2 regions of the Pseudomonas sp. GNP013 genome follow, and region 1 is predicted to be linked to the other one. Evidence: riboswitches for the same ligand, from Rfam matches in the RefSeq annotation. Region 1 holds a riboswitch; the other holds the start of a gene.
What was found. Region 1 has a riboswitch for manganese ahead of mntP (manganese efflux pump MntP). Riboswitches for the same ligand answer to the same signal wherever they lie in the genome.
Positions count from the first base shown of each region.

Region 2: another riboswitch for manganese. It lies ahead of ACXX81_RS18160 (TMEM165/GDT1 family protein); the one in region 1 lies ahead of mntP (manganese efflux pump MntP).

Region 1 is NZ_JBTGUT010000001.1:2,114,499-2,124,486, reverse strand. Features, by position in the region: gene tnpC (IS66 family transposase) at 1-1,534, opposite strand, end outside; gene tnpB (IS66 family insertion sequence element accessory protein TnpB) at 1,596-1,931, opposite strand; gene tnpA (IS66-like element accessory protein TnpA) at 1,928-2,260, opposite strand; gene mntP (manganese efflux pump MntP) at 2,672-3,238, opposite strand; yybP-ykoY riboswitch at 3,244-3,411, opposite strand; partial or broken gene ACXX81_RS09470 (FAD-dependent oxidoreductase) at 3,732-4,358, opposite strand; gene ACXX81_RS09465 (TonB-dependent receptor domain-containing protein) at 4,721-7,006, shown strand; gene ACXX81_RS09460 (ROK family transcriptional regulator) at 7,173-8,297, opposite strand; gene ACXX81_RS09455 (HAD family hydrolase) at 8,388-9,212, opposite strand; gene ACXX81_RS09450 (inositol monophosphatase family protein) at 9,232-9,984, opposite strand.
Region 2 is NZ_JBTGUT010000001.1:4,124,670-4,134,657, reverse strand. Features, by position in the region: gene ACXX81_RS18190 (hypothetical protein) at 1-135, shown strand, start outside; gene ACXX81_RS18185 (1-acyl-sn-glycerol-3-phosphate acyltransferase) at 167-1,330, opposite strand; gene ACXX81_RS18180 (CPXCG motif-containing cysteine-rich protein) at 1,464-1,646, shown strand; gene ACXX81_RS18175 (putative signal transducing protein) at 1,658-1,918, shown strand; gene ACXX81_RS18170 (SOS response-associated peptidase) at 1,956-2,576, shown strand; gene ACXX81_RS18165 (M48 family metallopeptidase) at 2,703-3,521, shown strand; gene ACXX81_RS18160 (TMEM165/GDT1 family protein) at 3,644-4,228, opposite strand; yybP-ykoY riboswitch at 4,316-4,436, opposite strand; gene ACXX81_RS18155 (methyltransferase) at 4,487-5,485, opposite strand; gene ACXX81_RS18150 (2-hydroxyacid dehydrogenase) at 5,517-6,479, opposite strand; gene ACXX81_RS18145 (LysE family translocator) at 6,568-7,200, shown strand; gene ACXX81_RS18140 (fatty acid--CoA ligase) at 7,346-9,028, shown strand; gene ACXX81_RS18135 (DUF1302 domain-containing protein) at 9,360-9,988, shown strand, end outside.

The DNA of each region.
Region 1 (9,988 bases):
AACGGCTCCGTGGCAGAAGCCAGTTATGTGGCAGTAAATCTGCAATCTTACTTGCGCGCTGAGTTGGCAGACGCGTAAGTACATCCTTCAAATAGGCATACGGATCATGCCTGTTGAGCCGTGCAGACTGGATTAAACTCATGATCGCTGCCGCCCGTTTGCCGCTGCGTAGCGATCCTGCAAATAGCCAGTTCTTGCGTCCAAGAGCCCACGGTCGGATTTGGTTCTCGGCCCAATTGTTGTCAATGGGTACAGCCCCGTCATCAAGGTAGCGCGATAGCGCTGCCCATCGTTTCAAGCTGTAATCCAGGGCTCTGCTGATGGCCGAACCTTCAGGCACGAGATCGCGCTGGCCGATCATCCAGGCATGCAGCCTTTCCATCACCGGTACGGCTTTTTCTTGCCGTATTCGTTGCCGTGAATCTGGCTCCAGGTCGCGGACTTCACTCTCTATTTCGTAAAGCAATTGGATATAGCGAAGAGCTTGTTCGGCGAGCGTGCTTTTGTTCGTGGCATGCAGTTCGAAGAACTTGCGCCGCGCATGGGCCATGCAGCCGATCTCCGTCGCCCCGAGTACGAAGCTGGCCTTGTAGCCACCAAAATCATCGCAGACCAGATTGCCCTTCCAGCCTCGCAGGAAGTTGCGAGCGTGCTCACCGGCACGGCTAGGGCTGAAGTCGTAGACGACAGCCGATGTTTTGCTGAATTGGCTGGTAGCGTAGGCCCATACATATGAACGATGGGTTTTCTTCGAGCCTGGAGCGAGCATCTGCACGGGTGTTTCATCGGCGTGGATGACGTGCTGCTTGAGTACCACGTCGTGCAACGCATCAACCAGAGGCTGCAACTGCACGCCCGTCACACCTACCCATTGGGCCAATGTTGAACGTGGAATCGCCAAGCCGGCTCGGCCGAAAATCGACTCCTGGCGGTAAAGTGGAAGATGGTCGGCAAACTTGGCAATCATGACGTGCGCCAGAAGCCCAGCGGTCGGGATGCCCTTGTCGATGATCTGCGCCGGAACCGGCGCCTGAATCAGTGTTTCGCGGTCATCGCAGACCCATTTGCCACGGATGTGGCGTTCAACGGTAAATACGCCCGGCGTGTAGTCCAGTTTCTCGCTGACGTCTTCACCTATACGCTTGAGTGCGCAGCCGCATTGGCAGTGAGTATTGTCTGGTTCGTGATGGATCAATATGCGCGGAAACTCTGCCGGCAACGCCGTGCGCTTGGGCTTCTGCTTTTTCTCGGTCGCCGCTGGCACTGTCTGCAACGCCTGAAGCTCTGCTTCAATCGCCGCGATATCGGTATCGATCAGGTCATCTAGCAGGCTGGCCTGCTCAGGACTCATCTGCTCGCTACGCTTGGCAAACTTCAAACGCTTAAGTTGGGCAATCTCGTGGGTCAGTTTCTCGATGAGCGTTTGATCGCGGTTGATCTTCTTGCCCATGGTTTCGACCTGCGACAGCAACTGCGCTGCTAAGGCACGCAGCTGGTCGGGGGACATTTGGTCGAGATTAGGCGAAGAGGTCATGCTGCCGACTTTGCCAGAGCAGGCAGTTCGCGGCGATCAACCGATAGGCTAATGGCAGCCGTTAAAGCAGTGTGATCGAGCCGCCGGAACTCACTCGTTGCCATGGCAGGCCCAATACCAAGGCCTGGAGTTGCTCGGTGTCCAACTGCATTTCAGAGCCATGACGAACGCTTGGCCAGTGGAACCTACCCTGGTTCAACCGACGTGCAGCTAGCCAGATACCGAAACCATCATGCACCAGAACTTTCATGCGCGTGGCGCGGCGGTTGGCAAATAGATAAGCACAGTGCGGCTTCGCCGCACCGAACACCGCGATCACCCTGGCTAGCGCAGTTTCGGTGCCTGCGCGCATGTCCATCGGATCGGTGGCGAGCCAGATGGAGTCGATGCGAATCATCGCAGCAGGTCTCGAAGAAAGGTCGCGCAGGCCGCAGCATTTTCTGTTGGCCAGTTCACTTTGACAGTGCCACGCGAGTGCTGGATCTCAACGCAGATATTCGATGATGCCGCTTGCGAGTTTGCTCCTGCCAGCGGTAGGGGTAATGGAAGAAACGCAGGTTGCAGTGCCGTGTTTTTCTGCGTGTGTACCCGAATCCATTTGTGCACGAGGTTTGTGTTGAGCCTATGGCTGAGCGCGATGCTGGCAATCGAAGCGCCGGGCTGGGCACACTCTTGAATGACTTGGGTCTTGAAGGATTTGGAATAGGAACGGCGTGTTTGCTGCATGAAATACCCACTTAAAAGGCTAGAATTGGTGCCCACTTAAATTAAGTGCACACCATGTCTTGCCTTTGCGAGGACGGGTAGATGACTTGGCCGGACGCATACTCTACACCCAATGAATTCGCGACCATACGCTAGCGAGTATTCCGCCCCCTGCATGCCGAAAAGAATCTAAAAGAACCAGCCCGACCAATTCCTGAATATATAAATTGCCAGAAAAACAATCCAAGAAATCGCCAGAAGCACAGTGGCTGCAACCCATCGAAGACCCATTACTAAATCCTATTTTTGACTCTTCTTCACTATAAATTCAGCGAGAGCAAGCAAGACGAAAAACAACTTCACGCTGGTACAGAGAGGCCTTAAACCCGCCCTGTAAGGCCTTTATTTTCGGCGAGATAAGTCCAAACTAAATCATGCCACGGACAAATGTTCATAGAGGATAGTAGAGCCAACTAGCACCAACACCAACCCACCGATTATTTCAGCGCGCTTACCAACCATTGTTCCAAGTACACGACCCAACATCACGCCTGTGGTCACCATTACCGTGGTGGCAATGCCAATTGCCGACGCAGCAACCAGGATATTCACGTTGACGAAGGCAAGCCCGACTCCCACGGCTAACGCGTCAATGCTGGTGGCGAAAGCGGTAACGGCCAAAATGAGGAACGAGTGCTGGTTAGGTTTTTCTTCCTCTACATCTTCATGTTTTAGCCCGTTGTAGATCATATGCAGACCCAACGCCAACAGTAGGGTGAAAGCAATCCAGTGATCCCAGCTTTCAACGTATTTGGTGGCTACTTGACCAATGCCCCACCCTACTACAGGGGTTATAGCTTCAATCACACCAAAAATAAGACCCGTACGCAGAGCTTCACTTAAACGTGGCCTATGAAGACTAGCGCCTTTGCCTATAGCCGCAGCAAAAGCGTCCGTGGACATAGCCAAAGCAAGAAAAACGAGGGAAATTGGATTCACGGTTCACGTCCAGTCGGGCTTTGAGTCAACGACGCAACCACACGCCCGACTTTAGGCATGGATGCATCGTTGGTCTCGCCAACCGGAAGGTGTTCGTACCACGGCATGGTGCCGAGAATGTTGACACGAACGCTCTTAAACCGAAGTCAAGAGCAGGCTACTCCCCAACAAGGGACGCCAATATGGCCTCATGGTTGTCAAAAAAATGTTAAATTCCAAAGCTGTTTGGTTACATCTCGCTAGATTGCGCTGGAGAACTGGCCCTCGCGCGATCGGAGGCGGGCGGCAAGGCATGTCACTTTCCAGTTGGGTGGCAATGGGATGGTTTACTGGTTGCGCCCCGGTACTTGCTCACGCAGGAGTAATTGCAGGACGCGGGGTCAGCTCAGCCACCAGGCTAGCGTTGACGTCTTTCGCCAGCAGGCTCGCTCCCACAGTAATCGCGCGCAAAAAACCGGCCTGTGTTTCAGCCGGTTTTTTTATTCCAACCGTTTCAGAACGACGCGTCCTTCAACCCATCGAGGTACCGCTCGGCGTCCAGGGCCGCCATACAGCCGGCGCCGGCCGAGGTAATGGCCTGGCGGTAGACGTGGTCGGCCACGTCACCGGCGGCGAAGATGCCGTCGATGTTGGTGGCTGTCGCGTTGCCTTCACGGCCGCCCTGCACCACCAGGTAACCGTCCTTGGCGTCCAGCACGCCTTCGAACAGCGAGGTGTTCGGGGTGTGGCCGATGGCGATGAACACGCCGTCGACTTTCAACTCGTCGAAGCTGCCGTCGTTGTTCTTCAGGCGTGCACCGGTCACGCCCATGTTGTCGCCCAGGACTTCGTCCAGGGTGGCGTTGAGCTTGAGGATGATCTTGCCTTCAGCAACACGCGCGTGCAGCTTGTCGATCAGGATCTTCTCGGCGCGGAAGGTCTCGCGACGATGCACCAGGGTCACGGTGCTGGCGATGTTGGCCAGGTACAGCGCTTCTTCCACGGCGGTGTTGCCACCACCGACCACGGCGACCGGCTTGTTGCGATAGAAGAAACCGTCGCAGGTCGCGCAGGCGGACACGCCTTTGCCCATGAACGCTTCTTCCGATGGCGGGCCCAGGTAGGGAGCGCTGGCGCCGGTAATGTCATTCTTCGTCCAAGTTCTGCGCCAGAAAAACCGCCAGTTCAAGCGGACTTCGGCTATCGCCTACAAGTCATTCATTTCAATTCAGCCTAACCAACATAACGTCTGTTCAGCCGAGCCAATGCGCTCATCAGCCAACGTTATCCATTAGCCGGGCCTGATCGTTCGGGTTCGCAACGTTGGTAATAATTACTACACAATAAGTGTACTAATATGCCCTCCCAGCGGACATAGGGCTTCGCAGGATGCGTCAGGTTGCGCAGTAGACGCGATTGCTTGCCCTGCAGAACCGAGCAACGCCCGCAAACACCGCCCAAGGCAAACGCGTTGGTACTCCTATTTTCTGAGGAAGGCTGTCGATGAGGACAAAATACAATTCCTGCAAGCCAGTTCGCTTGCAGGTAGGCGTCAAACATTGGGTGCCCTTTTGTGCGCTTGGTCTTGTCAGTGCGATGGCTCAGGCGGCAGATACTCCTGACGCCTCCGCCTCGACAGCAACCACCACCCTGGGCACCGTGTCAGTGATTGGCCAGGGAGAAACGCGCCAGGTTCAGCGTGTCGATGAAACAACCGTTAAACGTTACTCCGCAGGCACCAACCCGCTGAAGACCTTGCAGAGCATGTCTGGCGTAAACTTCCAGTCCGGTGATCCTCTGGGCCGTGAAGAGGGCAGCCAGCGCATCAGCTTGCGCGGGTTTGATATGCATCACTTGGGCTACACGCTGGATGGGGTAACGCTGGGGAATATGAGCTTCGGCAACTTCAACGGGCTGAGCATTACGCGCGCCGTAATCCCGGAAAACGTGGGTTCGACCGTTGTCGCCGCAGGCATTGGTTCGTTGGGAACCGCCTCCAACAGCGATCTGGGCGGTACCATCCAGTTCACCACCTCCGACCCGGATAAAGAGTTCGGTGGCCGGTTGTCCCAGACCATGGGCAGCTACGACACCAGCCGCACCTACATGCGTGTCGACACCGGGGAGTACAACGGCCTGTCGGCGTATGTCTCGGGTGAGAAGTACGACGCCAACGCCTGGAAGGGCAATGACAACCCGCAGAAATCAGACGCGATCAACGCCAAGGTTCTGTATAAATTCGGCGACAACCGCATCAGCTTCTTCCACAGCAAGTCGGACCATGAAGAAGCCAACCTGATGTCGCTGTCCAAAAGCATGATCGACCGACTGGGCTACAACTACACCTATTACACGCCCGATTGGACCCGTGCGGTGAATGCCGCTAACGGTATCTTCAGTGGTGGCGTCAAAAGCGCCGCAGAGGGTGTCTACAACGCCAGCAGCTTGCGCTATGACGAACTGGATATCCTGAAGGGCAATTTCAGCCTCTCGGATAACCTGGTGCTGGATACCACCGTTTACCATCACCATAACTCTGGGTTTGGTAACTCGTATTATCCGTTCACCTACAATACCGGCACCTCAGTAATCCCCGCGAACGCATTGCGCAGTACCCAATACGGCATTGATCGAAACGGCTTTCAGACCTCCCTCACCGCGTTCCTGGGCCAGCATGAGGTCGAGGGTGGATTCTGGATCCAGTCCAACAAGAACAATGTCGGTCGCTATCTCTACGACACCACCGGACACGAGCCCCAGAACCATATCGTCACGACCAATGGTTATGGATTATCGGCCACCATATTCGATCAGTCTTACAACGACCTGACGCGTCAGTTCTACTTGCGTGATACGTACACGCTGCTGGACGACCGTTTAAAACTTGAATTCGGTGCCAAAAGCACAGTGACGACCACGACTGCTGAAGGAAAAGTCGGATACGCGAGCGGATCACTGGAAGCCAGCGATCACTTCCTTCCTCAGTTTGGTGCGACCTACAAGCTTAATGACGAAGATGAGGTGTTCGCCTCTTATTCGCAGAATATGGCTGCCTTCCCTTCCGGGGCCTACAGCCCATTCAGCAATACTCAGGCAGCGGTCGACGCACTCAACGGCTTCAAAGGCCTCAAGCCGGAAACCTCCACGACGATTGAAGCCGGTGTTCGGCGCACGTCCAAGCACTACATTGCCTCGGCCACCGTCTATAACACCCAGTTCGACAATCGCCTGATCGCTATCGCCAACTGCACCGGGATCTTCATCTGCGCCAATGGCGTGGCCAACGTAGGCTCGGTAACCAGCCGAGGTGCTGAGTTCGCCTTTGCTTTGATGCCTGATGAACATTGGCGTTGGTCCAACTCGCTTTCGTATAACCACAGCACCTACGATGACAACTACACCAGCAATGCGCAGACGGTGAATGTCAAAGGCAAAACGGTCGTCGATACCCCCAGGATCATGTACTCAAGCGGCCTGGACTGGAACTGGAACCGCTGGAGCGCGGGCCTGCAAGGTACTTACATGACCAAACGTTACTTTACCTACACCAATGACCAGAGCGTGCTTGGTTACTGGTTGGCCAACGCGAACATGGCGTATGACCTGGGAGCATTCGCGGGCCTGAAGGACACGTCCGTTGCATTGAACATGGTCAACTTGTTCGATAAACGCTACATCTCTACGCTGAATACCGATGGCAGTGCGGCCTCCGACCCGAATGGTGACCTGCAACTGTTGCAGGTGGGAACGCCGCGCAGCGCTTTCGTTACGCTCTCAACGCGTTTCTGATTCAGCAAGACGTTTGATGAAGCATGGGTTCACATAAATAACAGTGCAAAAAAGACCCCGTCGCCTTCAAGCGCCGGGGTCTTTTTTTGGTTGGTCAGTCCAGAATCACCACAGCCTTCACCGCCTGGAGCAATCAGCGGCCAAGCACCAGCCTATGCCTGGCTGGCTACAGGAAGAAACGCTCTTTCAAAGGGATCAATGCAGCACCAATGGCGGCGGCATCGCCGTTGCTTTCGGTGAGTAACAACTTGGGCCTGGGGGCGGGCGTTCCATAGCGCGGTGAGCCCCAGAAACTGACATTGTCGATCAGTCGACGCCCGAGTTCGGCAGGCACCTGCCCACCGAATACGATGGCCTGCGGATCGAACAATCCGGTGAGGGTATTGATCAAGCGATCCAGGCCCGGCCGCACATGCTCGACCCACTCTTCGACACCCGGCCAGTTGGCGTCGAACCGATTGCGCAGGTCTTCGATGGAATCAATCTGGATATCCTGCTTGTGCAACGCATCGATCAAGTAGCGCAGCGCCGGGCGGCGCTCGACTTCATCGTGGGTGTACAGCATGATTTCACCAGCATTGCCATGGCTGCCGAAGTACGGCTTGCCGTCAATGACGATGCCGGTACCGAAGCCATAGTTGAACGACAGGTAAATGAAGTTGTTCGCCCAGGCGCCGACGCCGATGAGACTTTCACCGATGGCCCCGGTGGTGGCGTTGTTCTTCAACCAGACCGGCATATCGAGGGCCTGCTCCAGGAGCGGACGCAAGTCGATCAGCGACCAGTCCTGAAGGGGTTCCGGTGCGTTCACTCGCCCTTCGTCGACAAAGTAGCCGGCAATCGCCACCCCGACACCCAGCAGATGATCGCGGCTCAGCGCGTTGCGCTGGAGCATGCGATCAATGACTTTGCTTAGCGCATCCAGGGTCGAATTCAAGCTCAGGGGTGGGGTACGCAACGTGACCTCTTCGAGGACATTGCACGCAAAATCGGCGATGCAGACGACCGCCGAATCAGTATTAATGGAGATGCCCAGTACATAAACCGCCTCGTTGGCGAGTTCCAGGCGCAAGCTGGGCTGACCGCGGCCGTTTTTGATGGCCTGACCCGTGCGGATGAAGCCCCGGCTGATCAGGTCTTCGATGATCCGGTGCACGGATTGCTGTGCGAGATCCATTTCCGCCGACACGGCGGCTCGGGTGATTCCTCCACTGCGCCGCAAGATATCGAGAATTTTGCGCTCGTTCAGACTGGGGTGGTAATCGCGCTTCAGGCGTTGTTCTGCGTCCATGAGTCAACTATGCAATAAGTAGATTTTCCGGTAGCAGAGCAGTCTAAAGCCTCTTCTGGCCGATGGGGTTGAATTCATAAAATTTTAACGTTACACCCTCGGGACGAGCGCAGAGGCGCCATTGCCTTGGGGGCGGGCCAGGGCAGGCACCCGCGCAGTGCATTTTGCGGCGTTGACGCTTTTATCCACAGCACTGCCAATCAGCACACACCGATCGAGCGGCAGTTCGAGCGATTGCGCCGCCGCCTCATATAAGGTCATTTCCGGCTTGCCGATAATGCGCGGGTTCCAGTCTTCAGGGGCCATGCACGCTTGCAGCGTAGACAGAAAGGCACCGATATCCAGGACTCGATTGCCATACCTGGTCGAATGAAGTGTCTCGGCGCTCGCCGCTACCAAACGGGCACCTTCGAGGAGTGAATCCAGCGCCGTATTGAGCTTGGTATAGGTGATGCGTACGTCGCTCAGCAAGATAACGAGGTCGGCATCCTTGCGAACCAGCTGCAAACCAATCGAGCGCGCGTAGCTTTTCATCCGATTGGAGCCCACGACCAGCACATCACCCACGTCCATCGCCAAGGCATCATGCAGAGAATGGGTGCCTGCCAGGATGATGCGGTGAGTCGGCAGCCTGACCCCCTCTGCCGCCAGTACGGCGGCAATTTCATAAGGGAACAGCGTCGAGTTGTTGGACACGAGCGAAACGCTGGACGCTACAGTTTGAAGGAATCTGATGACCGCAGCCTTGGGCTTTCCGTTGTTCGCCAAGCATCGGTCCCAGTCCAGGACAATGCCTTCGCAGGGGGACGCGCACTCTGCCGGATGCGGTGGGGCAGCCCAACGGTTTTCAGCGTGTTGGTACAAAGCCGCGTCGATCGTCTTGGCAAACGATCTGATGGTGGGGATAGCGTTCATGGCGTGTTTATTCTGATAGCTATGTCAGACAGGCTGACAAGACAGGGTGAGCTAGATCACAGAGCTCTTGGGTGCCCGCAACGATAGTGAGTCCGGCTGGCACGGCCAGGCCCTGGGTAGAAATCGCCAGGCCCGCTTCGCTGCACAGCAAACGGCCGGCAGCGACATCCCACAGGCTGGTGTAGCGCTCCACGTAGCCGCTTGTGCAACCCAGCGCCGCGAACCCCAGGCCGATGGTCGCGCATCGGTAACCCGCCACGCCCCAGCCGGCCTGGCGGAACTGCAACTCCAGCGCGCCGATGTGTTCTGGACGCCAGTGCAGGTTTTCGCCGATCGCCGCCACTTTCAGCCCCGCCCACTGAGCAAGTCTCTTAGCATGTATGCCGTTCTTTCTCAGCCCGTAACCTTTGCCGGCGCTCAGCGTGTAACCCAAAGCGGGATAGGCCACTACGCCCACCAGCGACTCGTCGCCCTCCACATAGGCAATGGAAATGCCCCACAAAGGCGAGCCGCTGACGAAGTTGGCGGTGCCGTCGATCGGGTCGATCACCCAGCCGCGCCCGTGCAGATCACCGCCCATCTCTTCGCCCAGGATCGCTTCGCCAGGGAACTCGAGGGTGAGTTGGGCGCGCAGATACTGCTCCACTTCCAGGTCGGCCGCTGAGACCAGATCTTGCGGACGCTTGACGGTGACCGCCAGCGAAGAGAGGTTCTGGAAGTGGCCCAGCGCAATCTTCGCAGCCCTGGCAGCCAGGCGTTCAGTCTCGTGCAACCGA
Region 2 (9,988 bases), 2.0 Mb from region 1:
GAAGAGCGCGCGATCGACCAACCCATGCTGTTTCTGGATGTGCGCATCGAGCGGGCGCATCGCCTGGCTTACCGTATAGGGTTTGCAGGTCTCGGGCTGGCGCTGGTCCTGTCCTGGCTCAGCACCCATTTTTAAGATCACTGCAATACCCCCTGTGTGAAGGTGCTTACAGAGGGATTCCGGCTTTGACGCGGTACTGGTTGCGCACCGGCGTTGCGTACTGCGTCACCAGGTAGGGCCGGTGTTCCGCTGGGCACTCATTCAAACGCCTTTCCCATTCCGTTTTCGCCTTGGCCAGCTCATCGGCCGGGAAGACTTCAGCCGCGGTCGGCACCTGCAACTGCGGGTCTGCATCGGCCCACTGCGCATACGCCAGGTAATGCACCGGGAACAACCGATAACCGCCGAGAATCTGCCGGTCCATTTCCACGGCCAGCAGCTTGGTGTCCTCGAAGCGCTCGGTGATCGGCGGTGCGAAGTTGATGTGCACGCGGCCCTTGTAGCCGGTGATACCCAGCGCGATGCTCACATCGTCCTCGCCCGGCGCCTTGCTGTAGGTGCCGGTGGTGGCGCGGATATACAGCTCGCGCGCCTTCGCGGTATCGCAGGGGTCGTACTCGTAGCTGATGGACACCGGCGTCAGGTTCAACGACTGGATGACCTCGGCAAACGGCTCATCCTTGCGGCTCACGTGGAACATCTTGAGGATCGCCGATTCAGTGCGATCATCCCCGTCCTTGGCGCGGCCTTCGGCCTGGGCGATCCAGATGGACTGGCAGTCATTGCGGATCGAATGATTGATGTAGGCCGACAGCAAATGATACGCCGCCATCTTTTCCTTTCGCCCGGTGATCGAGCGGTGCACGATGAAGCTCTTGTTCAGGCGCATCAGGTCGCTGACAAACGGCTTTTGCAGCAGGTTGTCACCGATGGCGATGCGTGGCGTCGGCAGACCGGCGTGGTACACGGCATAGTTGACGAACGCCGGGTCCATCACGATATCGCGGTGGTTGGCCAGGAACAGGTACGCGGTGCCGGACTTGAGCTGTTCGACGCCGGTGTAGGTCACGCCGTCGGTCGCGCGGTCGATGGTGTGGTCGACGTAGTACTCGACCTTGTCCTGCAGCGTGGCCACGGTGGTGACGCCGGCGAATTCACGGCGCAGCTTGCGGGCAATCATCGGCTTGAGCAGCCAGCCCAGGGTGCCGGCGAAGCGGGGGAAGCGGAAGTGGGTCAGGATGTCCAGAAAGGCCTTGTCGCTGAACAGACGTGCCAGCACTGCCGGGACTTCGCTGTCGTTGTAAGGTCGGATGGTATCGAATTCGCCCATCATGCTCTCTTGTTGGAAACGGCTAGGATAAGTAGAGGAAATACCAGGGTGCGGCGCGGGTAATTGGCCCGGCCGATCAATAGCCCTGTCAATAGACCGGCGATTATACGCACAAGTCACCTGGGAGACTGCGATGCTGGAAACTGAACCGTATGATTGTCCTTATTGTGGTGAGCCGGCGGAGGCGGTGCTGGATCTTTCCGGTGGCGATCAGCGCTATATCGAGGATTGCCCGGTCTGTTGCCGACCGATCAATTTCATCCTGCAAACGGATGGCCATGAATGGATGCTTGAAGTCCACGCCGAGAACGAATAGCAGGCACGCCCATGCAGCGAATCTACGAACCGGAAAACCTCATGGAAGGCGAGTTGCTGCAACAGATGCTCGCCAGCGAGGGCATCGAGGCACATCTGGTGGGGCGCCATCTGCTCGGGGGCACTGGCGAGTTGCCGATTTTCGGCCTGCTGGGTCTGGAGGTCGATAATGATCACGCTGCCTATGCCCGTGAGCTGATCACCGCCTATATCGGCGCGCAGCCCCTGCCCGGTGATGAACCCGACAGCTTTCCTGACGTGCTGGTCTGTTAGGCTGTCGGTCGGTTTACCCCAAGAGTCGTGTTGCCCCATGTGTGGACGTTATGCCCTGTTTCGCTGGAATCCCGGCTTTGCCGCCCTGCCGGGCTTTCCGGCGGACCAGCAGGCCCAGTGGAACATTTCCCCGAATGACTCAGTGCTGATCCAGCGCCAGAGCGAAGGCCAGCGCACCCTGGCGCGTGCCCGCTGGGGCCTGACCCCGCCGTGGCTGACTGATCTTTCCCGCACGCCGGCCCATGCCCGCGCCGAAACCCTGGCGGAGCAACCGATGTTCCGCGAGGCGTTTCGCCAGCGTCGCTGCCTGCTGCCGGCCAACGGTTTTTACGAATGGCGCGGTACCCAGCGCAAACGCCCGTACTGGTTGACGCCGGGGGAGGGCTCGACGCTGTTTTTCGCGGCGATCTGGGAAGCCTACCCGGTGCAGGAACAGGTGTGGCTGAGCACTGCGGTGGTCACCCAGGCCGCGCAAAGCCAGCGCCGGCCGCTGATCCTGGATGCTGCGGGCCAGGCGGCGTGGCTCGATCCCGAGACCCCGTTGCACGTATTGCAGGCGCTGCTGGCCAGTGAGCCCACCGCGTTGCGCGAAAGGGTCCTGGCCAATATGGTCAACGATCCCAAGCTCAACGGCCCGGAGTGCCTGACCCCGGCCTGACAGTTGCTGCCGTCGGTACACTCTTGTGGGATGTATCGGAAATACAGCAGTTAAACGTCGTGTGTATCTGGCGCGGATACACACGAGGGCCTACGATACGCGCCATGTTTTCAGGGAGCGTCTCGCATGAAAAAGTCATTGGCAGTAAGTGTATTGGCGGCGGCCATGCTGCTGGCCGGGTGTCAGTCGGTCAACACCACCAGCGGCGGCGCCGTGGGGGTTGAGCGCAAGCAATACATGTTCAGCATGCTGTCGAGTCAGGAAGTCGACCAGATGTATGCCCAGTCCTACCAGCAGACGTTGGGCGAAGCCAGTGGCAAAGGCCTGGTGGACAAAACCAGTGCCAACGCCAAACGCGTGCAGGCGATTGCCAATCGGCTGATCGCCCAGGCGCCCACCTTCCGTCCGGATGCGGCGCAGTGGAAGTGGGAAGTGAACCTGATCAAGAGCGACGAGATGAACGCCAACTGCGGGCCTGGCGGCAAAATCTTCGTGTACAGCGCATTGATCGACAATCTCAAGCTCACCGATGACGAGCTGGCCGCAGTGATGGGCCATGAAATTGCCCACGCCTTGCGCGAGCATGGCCGTGAAGCCATGTCCAAGGCCTATGGCATCCAGATGGCCAAGCAAGGCGCCGGTGCGATATTCGGCCTGGGCCAGGACAGCCTGGCGCTGGCCGATACCGTGGCCAACTACGGCATGACCTTGCCCAACAGCCGCAGCAATGAAAACGAAGCCGACCTGATCGGCCTGGAACTGTCGGCCCGCGCCGGCTACAACCCGAACGCGGCGATCACGCTGTGGAACAAGATGGCCAAGGCTTCCGAAGGCTCACCGCCCGAGTTCATGAGCACTCACCCGGCCTCCGATAGCCGGATCGCCTCGCTGCAGGCGGCCATTCCGAAAGTGATGCCGCTGTACCAACAGGCCAAAAAATCCTGATGTTCCAACGCTGATGAAGACCTGAGTGTGGGAGGGGGGTTGCTCCCGGTAGCAGTGGATCAGCCAAGGCATACCAGGCTGACGCACCGCAATCGGGAGCAAGCCCCCTCCCACATTTGGCGCTAGATCCACCCGCTGCTTTGCATGGCCTTGTACACCGCCACAATCGCCAGGATGAAAAACGCCGTCGCTGCCAACCGGCGAATCAGGGTCAGTGGCAGTTTCTCCGCGGCAAAATTCCCCGCCAGCACCACCGGTACGTTGGCAATCAACATGCCCAGGGTCGTGCCGATAATCACCAGCCATAGCTCCGGGTACTGCGCCGCCAGCATCACCGTGGCGATCTGCGTCTTGTCACCGATCTCCGCGAGGAAGAACGCAATCAGCGTGGTCAGAAACGGTCCGAACTTGCGCGTGGTGCTGGCCTCGTCATCGTCGAGTTTGTCCGGTACCAGCGTCCACAAGGCCGTGGCACAGAAGCTTGCGGCGAGAATCCAGTGCAGCACCGCGTCCGAGAAAAAGCTGCCAAACCAGGCGCCTACGGCACCGGCGGCCGCATGGTTGGCCAGGGTCGCGGCGACGATGCCGGCGATGATCGGCCAGGGTTTGCGAAAGCGTGCGGCAAGGATGAGCGCGAGCAGTTGCGTCTTGTCGCCAATTTCGGCCAAGGCAACGATTGCGGTGGGGACGAGCAGAGAATCCAGCATCAGGTAGGTTCCAGGGGCGGGTCGACACGGCTATGACACGAACAGCCTTCCCGCCCCGGGTAAGGTGTGCGTGTCATAGGTCTTGTCAAACCCCGGTCCGTCTGTGCGGACTCCTGGGTCGCATACGCCATGGTCTGTTGACCAAGTATGTTGACGTATGCCGGACGAGATTGAACTCGTGGGAGACTACTCCCCTAGGACGGAGCGGATTCTGCCTAGCCAGGACACATTCGGCAAGCCTTCTTTTTCAAACGCCCGTTAGGGACGCTTGGCGCGGTAAATGCGAAAACCGTTGCCCTCGGCCTTCACCGCACAGATGCCCAGGTGCTCTTCGATCAGCGGCTGATACTTCAGGAAGCTATTGGCGACAAGGCGAAGTTCGCCACCTTTTGCCAGGTGTTTTGCCGCTTTTCGCAGCAAGTTCTCGGTGGCGAAATAATCGGTGTGCACGCCGACGTGAAACGGCGGGTTGCTCAGGATCGCATTCAAACCCATCGGCGCGGCGTCGATTCCGTTGCCGGTCAGCACCTCGGCTTCCAGGCCGTTGGCCGCCAGGGTGAGGCGACTGCTGGCGGTGGCGAAGGCGTCTACATCCAGCATCGTCACGCTGTTGTGCGGGTAGCGACGCTTGACCGCAGCCCCCAGCACACCAGCGCCGCAACCGAAGTCCAGCAGATGGCCGCTCGGCAGCTTGTCCAGATGCGCCAGCAGCAACTCGGTGCCGCGATCAAGGCGCCCGTGGCTGAACACGCCTGGCAGGCTGACCACTTTCAGCGGGCCCTCGGCCAGCGGCACCTCGAACACCTGTGCCAGGCTTTCCAGTTCAACGGCCGGCGGCGCATTGACCACGGTGATCTGCCACAGTTGGCAATGCCGTGCGTTGTCCAGCTTGCGCGGTTTGCCGAATGGGGCCAGCTGCTTGGCGGCACTTTCGATACCGCCTTTTTTCTCTCCCACCAGAAACAGCTCGGCGCCGGGCAGGCGTGCGGCCACCGCATTGAGCAGGTAATCGGTGAGGTCCTTGGACTTGGGCAGGAAGATTACCGCCGCGTCGAACGCGCGCTCGGGTACATTCACGCCAAACGCGCTGCGCTCCGGGAAGCGTGCGTCGAGCGCCGCCTGGTCACCGGCGTGCCAGCACCAGCCGTGGGCATTGGGCAGACGACCGAGCAAGTCGTCAGCCGGCAAACCGACCAGCAGCAGGTTGCCTTGAAAAAGTTCGGGCTGGCGAAGCAGCACTTCACTGCGCGGATCCATGGTCTGCTCCTTGAAAAAAGGGCGCAGTCTATCAACTGACGACCCGCAGCGGGGCGCCGTCGAAAAAGCCTCGGGCGTTTTCCGCCAGTTGGCCGACGATGCGCTGGCGCGCCTCGCGGCTGCCCCAGGCGTTATGCGGCGTGACGATCAACCGAGGAATATCGCCGGCCAGCAGCGGGTTGCCATTGGCCGGCGGCTCCACGCTCAGCACATCCGTGGCGGCACCGCCCAGATGGCCGCTGCGCAACGCGTCGGCCAGCGCCTGTTCATTGATCAAACCGCCGCGCGCTGTGTTGACCACCAACGCGCCGGGCTTGAGCAGCGCCAGCTCGCGAGCGCCGATCATGTTGCGGGTGTGCTCGTTGAGCGGGCAGTGCAGGGTCAGCGCGTCGACCTGCGCCAGCAACTCATCCAGCGGCACCCGATCGGCTCGGGCAGGGCGGCCAGGAATGGCGCCCAGCAGCACGCGCATGCCAAAGGCTTCGGCCAGTTGCGCAACGGCGCCGCCCAGTTCGCCATGGCCGAGCAGGCCGAGGGTTTTGCCTTGCAGCTCGACAATCGGATGGTCCAGCAGGCAAAACTGCGTGGCCGCCTGCCATTTGCCGGCGGCCACGTCGCGCTGATAGTCCTGCAGGCGCGTGGCCAGGTTGAGCAGCAGCATCAGCGTGTGCTGCGCCACCGACGGCGTGCCGTAGCCCTGGCAGTTGCTCACGGTGATGCCGTGGGCGCTGGCGGCCGCAAGGTCAACGTTGTTGGTGCCGGTGGCCGCTACGAGGATCAGCTTGAGCTCGGGGCAGGCGGCCAGCGTGTCGGCGTCGAGCGCGACCTTGTTGCTGATGGCGACCTGGGCATCCTGCAGGCGCTCGATCAGATTCTGCGCGGTGGTCCGCTCGAACAGCTGCAGGTCGCTGAAGCAGGCCTGCAAACCGCTGAGGTCGAGGTCGCCCAGGTCGAGGGAAGGATGATCGAGGAAGACGGCGCGGCGATTGTTCATGCTCAACTGTACCTTTTGCGACGAAGTTCGAAGGCGTACTCTGCCGAGACTATCAGATGAAATAATCCGTTACGTAAAGGGAGCGAACATGTACCTCGCCGAGTTTTTGACCGTGGCTCTGATTCACCTGTTGGCGGTGGCCAGCCCTGGCCCTGACTTCGCCGTGGTGGTGCGCGAAAGCGTGACCCACGGCCGTCGCGCCGGAACCTGGACTGCGCTGGGTGTCGGTTCGGCGATTTTCCTGCACGTGGGTTACTCGCTGCTGGGCATTGGCTTGATCGTGTCCCAATCCATCGTGCTGTTCAACGCGCTCAAATGGGCGGCGGCGGCCTACCTGCTGTACATCGGCTTCAAGGCCCTACGCGCACAGCCGGCCAAACCGCCGGCCGAAGGCGAGTTGCACCGAGAAGTGGGCGAGCGCACGCCGCGTGGAGCGTTTACCGCCGGGTTCGTGACCAATGGCTTGAACCCCAAGGCCACGTTGTTTTTCCTCTCGTTGTTCACCGTGGTGATCAACCCGCACACACCGTTGGCGATCCAGGCCGGTTACGGCGTGTACCTGGCCGTAGCGACCGCGTTGTGGTTCTGCCTGGTGGCGATGCTGTTCAGTCAGCAGCGCGTGCGCGCGGGGTTTGCGCGGATGGGCCACTGGTTTGATCGGACGATGGGCGCGGTGTTGATTGCGATTGGGGTGAAATTGGCGTTTACCAGCGTGAAATAACCCGCTTGAGCGCCTCAACTGCTGGCGCAAAGCTAGCATTTGCAGCGCTCTGCAAATCATTCCTTTGGCTGATTTGGTTGAAACACAAGGTCTCTACAGTGCAAGTCTTCAAGCCAAGACCGTGCAGTCATAAAAAGGGATTCGTATGTTGCAGACCCGTGTTATCCCACCCGCCGAAGGCGCTTACCAATACCCGTTGTTGATCAAACGCCTGTTGATGTCCGGCACCCGCTACGAAAAGACCCGGGAAATCATCTACCGCGACAAACTGCGCTACACCTACCCGACGCTGATCGAACGCGTCGCGCGGCTGGCCAATGTGCTCACCGACGCCGGGGTCAGGGCCGGTGACACCGTCGCAGTGATGGACTGGGACAGCCACCGCTACCTGGAATGCATGTTCGCCATCCCGATGATCGGCGCGGTGGTGCATACCATCAACGTGCGCCTGTCGCCGGAACAGATCCTCTACACCATGAACCATGCCGAGGACCGCTTCGTGCTGGTCAACAGCGAGTTCGTCGAGCTCTACCAGGCCATCGCCGGGCAGCTCACCACGGTGGACAAGACCCTGCTGCTCACCGACGGCGACGCCCACACCGCAGAGTTGCCCAACCTGGTAGGCGAGTACGAAACCCTGCTGGCCGCTGCCAGCCCCACGTACACCTTCGAGGATTTCGACGAACACTCGGTCGCTACCACCTTCTACACCACCGGCACTACCGGCAATCCCAAGGGTGTGTACTTCACCCATCGCCAACTGGTGCTGCACACCATTGGCGTGGCGACCATCATGGGCAGCGTCGACAGCGTGCGCCTGCTGGGCACCAGCGACGTGTACATGCCGATCACACCGATGTTCCATGTGCATGCGTGGGGCCTGCCATACGTGGCGACCATGCTCGGTTTGAAGCAGGTGTACCCCGGCCGCTACGACCCGGAATACCTGGTGGAGTTATGGCACAAGGAGCGCGTTACCTTCTCCCATTGTGTGCCGACCATTCTGCAAATGCTGCTCAACGCCAAGGCTGCCCAGGACGTGGACTTTGGCGGCTGGAAAATCGTCATCGGCGGCAGCGCCCTCAACCGCACCCTGTATGAAGCGGCCAAGGCGCGGGGCATTCAGCTGACTGCCGCCTATGGCATGTCCGAGACCGGGCCGCTGGTGTCCTGCGCCCACCTCAACGATGAGTTGATGGCCGGCAGCGAAGATGAACGCACCACCTATCGCATCAAGGCCGGTGTGCCGGGGCCACTGGTGGATGCGGCGATTGTCGACGCCGATGGCAACTTTCTGCCCGCCGATGGCGAGTCCCAGGGCGAACTGGTGCTGCGTGCGCCGTGGCTCAGTGAAGGCTATTTCAACGAGCCGCAAAAGGGCGCCGAGCTGTGGGCCGGCGGCTGGATGCACACCGGCGACGTGGCCACCCTGGACGCGTTTGGCGTGATCGATATTCGCGACCGCATCAAGGATGTGATCAAGACCGGCGGCGAGTGGGTCTCGTCCCTGGCCCTCGAAGACCTGGTCAGCCGTCACCCGGCGGTGCGCGAAGTCGCCGTGGTGGGCATCGCCGATCCACAGTGGGGCGAGCGCCCGTTTGCGTTGCTGGTGGTGCGCGATGGCCATGAGATTGGCGCGCGCGAACTCAAGGAACACCTCAAGCCGTTCGTGGAATTGGGCCACCTGAGCAAGTGGGCGATTCCGAGCCAGATCGCCGTTGTTACGGAAATTCCCAAGACCAGCGTCGGCAAACTCGACAAAAAACGTATCCGCGTCGACATCATCGAATGGCAGGCCAACAACAGCACGTTCCTGTCCACCCTCTGAGTGCGTTCGCCGTGCCCGTTCGGGCACGGCACTGCTCTATCTTGCGGCTTTACTTGTGATTTGCCGATTTTCAGCCATCCTTCCCGCGTCGGCCTTCGCCGACGTGGCGAAAGGACTGTGGCAGACGGGTTGGTGATGCAAATCACACTTTAGAGGGATCAAGCGGTATGCCCTGCTGGCTATAGTCACTCACAGAGTTTTTCAAGGATGTTGCACTTCAGGCCATGGGGGCCTGGTTGCCGGGCGGCATTGGAATCGTTGTATTCCGGCCGTTACACGCATCAACGAAAAAACTCACTGCCATAACAATAATGCACATGGAGTAGCGTCGATGACCTCAGTAAACCAGTTCTGGCGCCGGGCAAAACTGCCCCTGGCCGTCAGTCTCGCCTCTACGCTCGCCGGGCCTGCATTCGGCGTCAGTTTCAATATCGGTGAAATCGAAGGGAGCTTTGACTCGTCGCTGTCCGTGGGCGCCAGTTGGTCCACTGCCAAGGCCAATCGTGACCTGATCGGCGCCAACAACGGCGGCCGGGGTTTGTCCCAGACGTCCGATGACGGCCATCTGAACTTCAAGCGCGGCGAGACCTTCTCGAAGATCTTCAAGGGCATTCACGACCTGGAACTGAAATACGGCGATACCGGCGTGTTTGTGCGTGGCAAATACTGGTATGACTTCGAGCTCAAAGACGAAAGCCGGCCATTCAAGGACATCAGTGACAACAACCGCAAAGAGGGCGCCAAGTCCTCGGGCGGGCAGATTCTCGATGCGTTCATCTACCACAACTACAGCATTGCCGATCAGCCGGGTAACGTGCGGTTCGGCAAGCAGGTGGTGAGCTGGGGTGAAAGTACCTTCATCGGCGGCGGCATCAACTCCATCAACCCGATCGACGTGTCTGCGTTCCGTCGTCCGGGCGCCGAGATCAAGGAAGGCCTGATCCCGGTCAACATGTTCTA